Regions from separate parts of the Bradyrhizobium sp. Leo78 genome, predicted to be linked through region 1. Evidence: predicted binding sites of a transcription regulator. Region 1 holds the regulator's gene; each other region holds the start of a gene.
What was found. The regulator LexA, encoded in region 1, represses DNA repair genes until DNA is damaged. The targets are predictions, from matches to a motif close to TGTTCNNNNTGTGTTCNG.

Region 1 (2,198 bases):
CACTGGCAATTGCAGCACGGTCGCCCGCTGCCCTTCGCAGAGCTGGGTCACCAGCACATGGCTGCCATCGGGGAATTCGATCGCGTCGTGATGACGATCCCGAATATGCGCATCGATCTGGTTGAACTTGCCGACACGGAAGCCGGTCGTCTTGGTCCAGATCCAGCGATTGTCGTAGCGGACGTTATCGGCGAACGCGAGTTCGGTTCCGGGAAGCATGCAGACTGCGACCGTCGGATCGCTTTCCGAAGCGAAGCCGCGGGTCGAAGTGCCGCGGAAGGTGGTGGTGATAAGCGTCTCTCCAACTTGGGCGGGACGCGTCGCCACGGCATGCAGGCTATAGTCACACATCGGATTGCTCCTCATTCGAGATAGCCGACCCGTGCCTGGGAAGAGGCGCAGGCCTCTATCAGAGTGGACGATAACTTATAAGCCTCTGCTCCGTTCTTGGCATTTGTACGGCCCGCGCCCTCTAGCCGTTCACAAACACGATAGGAGGCGCTGCCGCACATCTCCTTGCATCGAGAGTGCCCCGGCGAACTTACCGGGGCTCTTATTCTAATCACTCTAAATCGTTCTTGTCAGTGTCCTTGAGGGCAGATCACCCACCAAAGTACCAGACGAGCTGCTGCGTCCTCGTCGGCTCAGTACTTGCGATAAAGCCCGATCAGCTTGCCCTGGATCCGCACCCGGTTCGGCGGCAGGATGCGGACTTCGTAGGCCGCATTGGCAGGCTCAAGCGCGATTGACGCGCCGCGGCGACGGAAGCGCTTCAGCGTCGCTTCCTCCTCATCGATCAGCGCCACCACGATGTCGCCGGTGTTGGCGGTGTCGTTACGCTGGATCAGCGCCATGTCGCCGTCGAGGATGCCGGCCTCGACCATGGAATCGCCGCGCACCTCGAGCGCATAATGCTCGCCGGAGCCGAGCATGTCGGGCGGCACGCTGATGGTGTGGCTGCGGGTCTGCAGCGCCTCGATCGGCGTACCCGCCGCGATCCGGCCCATCACGGGAACGGCGACGGGACGGTTGCCATCGTCTTCGGCCACGGCCGCGCTGGTCGTGCGCTTGCCGAGCGTGCCCTCGATGACGCTCGGCGTGAAGCCGCGGCGGCCGTTGCCGGCAGCGGAGAGCTCAGGCAGTTTGATCACCTCGATCGCGCGGGCGCGGTTCGGCAGGCGGCGGATGAAGCCCCGTTCCTCCAGCGCCGTGATCAGGCGGTGGATGCCGGACTTCGAGCGCAGGTCGAGCGCGTCCTTCATCTCGTCGAAGGAAGGAGGCACGCCGGCCTCTTTCAGCCGTTCGTTGATGAAACGCAGAAGTTCATACTGTTTGCGCGTAAGCATCGCGAGCATTCCCCCGGTTGGTAGCGTCGTTCGATCCGAGACTTGAGAAGAGCTGATCTCGGGAGTCACGCACTCCCATTCGTAGACAGCGAGTTTCGAAACAAATCATGAACGGACACTATATGTTCGATATGTGTTCCGCAACCACTTAATTTCTGGTGAACGCGATCAGAGATGCTCCGGTAGATGCTGGTCGCCGCGTCATTCAGGCAATCGGAGGATGTCGCAAGGCGCGCCTTTTGCTGCGGCTGGCGCGAATGGCGGACGGATCACAAGTGCCTGCGCCGCAGTGAGATTCCCAAGCAGCGAACTGTCTTGCTTGGTGACCGGCGTTGCGATCAGCGTGCCGTCGTCGCGCTCTTCGAGTAGCGCACGAAGATAATCTTCGCGCTGATCGTTGGCGGCGAGATCGCGGCCGAGCAGGGCGCTTTCCGTCACGTGATGAATCGCCGAGCGGCCGAGCAGGGCCCGAATCAACGGCACCAGGAACAGATAGGCGCAGACATAGGACGACACCGGATTGCCGGGCAGGCCGATCACTCGCATCGCGCCGAGCCGGCCATGCATCATCGGCTTGCCCGGCCGCATCGCGATCTTCCAGAACGCCATGGTCACGCCCTCGGCCTCAAGCGACGGCTTCACGAGGTCATGGTCGCCGACCGAGGCGCCGCCGGTGGTGATGAGGATGTCGGCGCCCGCGGCATGCGCGCGGCGGATGCCGTCAGTGGTGGCGGCAACCGTGTCGGCGGCGACCCCCAGATCGATCGCTTCAGCGCCTTCCGCACGCGCCATCGCCCGCAGCGCATAGCCGTTGGAATAGACGATCTGGCCTGGACCCGGAGAGGTGCCCGG
Region 2 (2,198 bases), on a different contig from region 1:
CGTGCCTCCGATGCGGCTTGCGAGAATATAGACGTAATAGCTGCGCGTGCCCAACTGCCGTCTCTGGAATACTGGATCGCCCGGTCAAGCCGGGCGATGACAATGGTTGCCTACTCCCCCGCCTGCAGCTTGGGCGGGACAGGAAACAATTCGGGTCTTCCGCTGGTCACGATCCGCGGCAGTTCCACCGGGGCGTCTGACTTGCTGAAATCGAGTTCCTCGATCCGGCCGGCGCGCTTTTCGATCTTGTCGGCGGAGATCAGGATCTGGCGTACGTCCTCGTTCACCTGCGAGAAATGGTTCTGCAGCTTGAGCACGCGGTCGCGCAGCCGCGACAGATCGTCGCCGAGCTTGATCACCTCGGTGCGGATCTGGTCGGCTGCATCGCGCATCCGTGCGTCCTTCATGATCTGCTGCATCACCTGGATCGCGAGCATCAATAGCGACGGCGACACCAGCACTACGCGGGCGCGGTAGGCCTTCTGGATCACATCGTCGAAGCCGTCATGGATCTCGGCATAGACCGACTCGGACGGCACGAACATCAGCGCGGTGTCCTGGGTCTCGCCGGCGATCAGGTATTTCTCCGCGATGTCGCTGACATGCTTCATCACGTCGCCCCGCAGGCGCTGGCTGGCAATCTTGCGTTCCTCATCGCTGCGTGCGTCGTGCAGCGCGGTCATCGCCTCCAGCGGGAATTTCGCGTCGATGCAGAGCGGGCGCTGGTCCGGCAGGAACACCACGCAGTCCGGCCGCTTGCCGCTCGAGAGCGTGAACTGGAATTCGAAGGAGCCCTTCGGCAGCCCGTCCTGGACGATCGCCTCCATCCGCGCCTGGCCGAAGGCACCGCGCGACTGCTTGTTGGCGAGCACGTCGCGCAGCGTCGTCACCTGCGTCGTCAGGTCGGTGAGGTTTTTGTGCGCGTTGTCGATGATGCCGAGCCGTTCATGCAGATGGCGCAGGCTGTCCATCGTGTGGCGCGTGGTCTGTTCCATGGATTGGCCGACGCGGTGGGTGACCGAATCCAGCCGCTCATTGACGGCGCGGGCCATCTCCGCCTGGCGGCCGGCGAGCGCCTGCGTCATCGCATCGACCCGGCCGCTCGCCTCGCTCTGGGCGCGCAGCACCTCGCTCAGCCGCTCTTCCAGCTCATCGGCGCGGATGGTCTGCGCGACAGCCAGTTCCGCGCCGCGCCGGGAAGACCGCGCGATCACGATGGCGATCGTCAGGAGCAGGATGAGCACGAGCACGCCGAACGCAACCAAGGCGTCCGCGACGCGGACCGGCCAGTCGCCGACCATGAAGAGAATCTCGTTCATGCAAGCGCTATAGCCGATTCGCAGGCGGCTGCGAACGAAAGTGGAACATTTATGGTTAACAAGCCGTGAAGTTTCGTGGTTAACAATGTCTGAAGAAACATGGTTAAGGCCGTCTTAACCGGTTCCGGATCGCATTGACCGCGGCATATCAAGCGCTTAAATCGCCCGCCATGGCCTTGAGAGAAATCATCATCCTGCCGGACAAGCAGTTGCGGCTGGTTTCCAAACGCGTCGAAAAGATCACGCCTGAGATCCGCAAGCTGGTCGACGACATGTTCGAAACCATGTACGAGGCGCCCGGCATCGGGCTGGCCGCGATCCAGGTCGCGCAGCCGCTACGGCTGGTCACCATGGATCTCGCGAAAAAGGACGAGAACGGCGAGACCACGCCGAAGCCGCGCGTCTTCATCAACCCGGAGATCATCTCGGCGTCCGAGGAGACGTCGGTTTACGAAGAGGGCTGCCTGTCGATCCCCGAATATTACGAGGAGGTCGAGCGGCCGGCGCGGGTGCGCGTGCGCTTCACCGACATCGACGGCAAGGTGCATGAAGAGGATGCCGAGGGCCTCTACGCCACCTGCATCCAGCATGAGATCGACCATTTGAACGGCATCCTGTTCGTGGACTATCTGTCGAAGCTGAAACGCGACCGCGTGCTGAAGAAGTTCGCCAAGGCCGCCAAGCGCGCGGTGGAGTAGGTTACAATCTCTCCGCCGTCATGGCCGGGCTTGTCCCGGCCATCCACGTCCTTGGTCGGCGACAGGCAAGACGTGGATGCCCGGGACAAGCCCGGGCATGACGGAGAAAACTGAACCATTTGAAGTGTGACCAATGCCGCTCCGCCTGATCTTCATGGGCACGCCCGATTTCGCCGTGCCG
Region 3 (2,198 bases), on a different contig from region 1:
CAGGCCGATGGCCGATCCGAGCAGAACGAAATATCGCGTCATGCGGCGATGCCGGTACCGGTGCCGATCAATAAAGCGTGCGCAGCGGCCGCTCGGCGGCGCCCCAAGGCACCCAGCGGCAGGAGAAGGAGACGTACCCACCCTCATAGGGCTGCACCGCGAGGAATTTCACCACCTTGCCGTAGGAAGCGCAGTGATCGACCGCGAGCTGGCGGGCGTCCGCCTGCTGGGCCAGCGAATAAGCAATGATGCCGCCGGTATCATTGCCCTTGAACGGGGGCACCCAGTCGGCCTTGGCCGGTGCAACGGCCAGCATTGCGCTTGCGGCAACCATGCCAGCGGCCAGAATTTTTCGCATCTGCAGACTCTCCTCAAATCTTTGGGCGGCACCATAAAGTGCGCGGGCGACCGTGAAAAGAATCGTGGGCCGGAGATTTGCGGAGTTCTCCGCCAGTGTTGCCGCGTTGCACTTGACCTCGCCCGGCCTTCGCGGCACCGTCCGGCGCATTGGATTGTCCGGCGGATTCTCATGCGCAACTCTGTTCGTTCCTCGACCAAAACTGGCCTCTGCGCCGCATTCGGCCTGCTGGTTGGCCTGTTGGCGTCCGCCCAGACTGCCCACGCCGCCAATCCGCTCGAGCTGAATTTCTGGCTGTCCGGACCGAAGTACGAAGGACGGGTGGCCCCCTGCGAGGCAGCGCTGCAGACCATCGCCTCTCAGTTCCAGGAAAAAGAGAGCCAGTTCTGGAATTCCCCGCTGGTGATCACCGGCTATTCGCGCATCCACGAGACTGCCTTCCGTCCCTGGCAGTCCGACAACATCCCGCGCCGCTACTGCTCGGGCGACGCGGTGTTGAGCGACGGCAAGGTGCGCACCGTGCATTTCTCAATCATCGAGGATGGCGGATTTGCCAGCATCGGCCAGGGCGTCGAATGGTGCGTGGTCGGACTGGACCGCAACTGGGCCTATAATCCCGCCTGCAAGTCGGCCCGGCCTTGATCCTTAGGGCTGGTGTGACGACGCTTGTTAATCAAGCAATGCGTCACATCACAATTTGTTCTTGAAATGTTCCATCTCCCTGCTAGGCTCGCCCGCGGTCGAGTGTGAGGGGTGCTTGATGTTTCGATTGGCCTTGGTTTCCCGCCTGCTGATTTCCGTCCTTGCCTTTTTTGCCGCGATTGGCCCGGTCAGCGCCCAGGACCGCCGACAAAACGCGCCGGGCGAGTTCGATTTCTACGTGCTTGCGCTGTCCTGGTCGCCGTCGTTCTGCGAAGCCGCCTCCGAGCGCGGCGATGGCCGGCGGGCGCAGGTCCAATGCGGCGGACGCCCCTACTCCTTCGTGGTGCATGGGCTCTGGCCGCAATATGAGCGCGGCTTTCCGGAATATTGCCAGCGGCCGGCGCCACGCCTTGCCCGCAATGTCATGAGCTCGATGCTCGACCTGATGCCGGCGCCCGGGCTGATCTACAACGAATGGGACAAGCACGGCACCTGCTCGGGCCTCCCCGCACGCGCCTATTTCGAGAGCATCCGCAAGGCCCGCGCCGCGGTGAAGATCCCTGACGAATTCCTGCAATTGTCGGAGCCAAAGACGGTCGCACCCGGCGAAATCGAGGAAGCCTTCATCAAGGCCAATCCGGGCCTCAGCAGCTCGGCAATCTCGGTGACCTGCGACAGCAAGCGACTCAGCGAGGTCAGGATCTGCATGAGCAAGGACATGCAGTTCCGTGCCTGCGAGGAAACCGATCGCCGCGCCTGCCGCCGAGACCAGGTGGTGATGCCGCCGATCCGGGGCGGTTAGACAGTCTCTCCATCGTCATGCCCGGGCTTGCCCGGGCATCGAGGCCCCTCTTGACAGCGGCGACCGCGTGGATGGCCGGGACAAGCCCGGCCATGACGAGTAGAAGTGCGGTGTACAGACCAGCAGATATCTCATGAACTACCGTCACGCCTTTCACGCCGGCGGCTTTGCCGACGTCATCAAGCACATCGTGCTGGTGCGAATCCTGCTCTATCTGCAGGAAAAGCCGGCGGCGCTCCGCCTCATCGACACCCATGCCGGCGCCGGCCTCTATGATCTCACCTCCGACGAGGCACGGCGCGGCGGCGAATGGCTGACCGGAATCGCGCGCGTGATGCAGGCGCGATTCTCGAACGAAGCGCTGCCGCTGGTACTGCCTTATCTCGACATTGTGAG

Region 2: a site for LexA is predicted at 1,350-1,367, ahead of AC5ZG1_RS16325 (DNA recombination protein RmuC). Genes of this name have one in related genera too.
Region 3: a site for LexA is predicted at 1,057-1,074, ahead of AC5ZG1_RS01550 (ribonuclease T2 family protein). Genes of this name have one in related genera too.

The regions. Positions count from the first base shown of each region.
Region 1 is NZ_JCAMOT010000014.1:1,618-3,815, reverse strand. It holds gene AC5ZG1_RS19010 (hypothetical protein) at 1-351, opposite strand, end outside; gene lexA (transcriptional repressor LexA) at 645-1,346, opposite strand; gene AC5ZG1_RS19000 (molybdopterin molybdotransferase MoeA) at 1,548-2,198, opposite strand, start outside.
Region 2 is NZ_JCAMOT010000011.1:7,793-9,990, forward strand. It holds gene AC5ZG1_RS16320 (GIY-YIG nuclease family protein) at 1-54, opposite strand, end outside; gene AC5ZG1_RS16325 (DNA recombination protein RmuC) at 111-1,319, opposite strand; gene def (peptide deformylase) at 1,490-2,017, shown strand; gene fmt (methionyl-tRNA formyltransferase) at 2,151-2,198, shown strand, end outside.
Region 3 is NZ_JCAMOT010000001.1:349,937-352,134, forward strand. It holds gene AC5ZG1_RS01535 (DUF3617 domain-containing protein) at 1-42, opposite strand, end outside; gene AC5ZG1_RS01540 (hypothetical protein) at 68-358, opposite strand; gene AC5ZG1_RS01545 (hypothetical protein) at 530-1,000, shown strand; gene AC5ZG1_RS01550 (ribonuclease T2 family protein) at 1,119-1,802, shown strand; gene AC5ZG1_RS01555 (23S rRNA (adenine(2030)-N(6))-methyltransferase RlmJ) at 1,936-2,198, shown strand, end outside.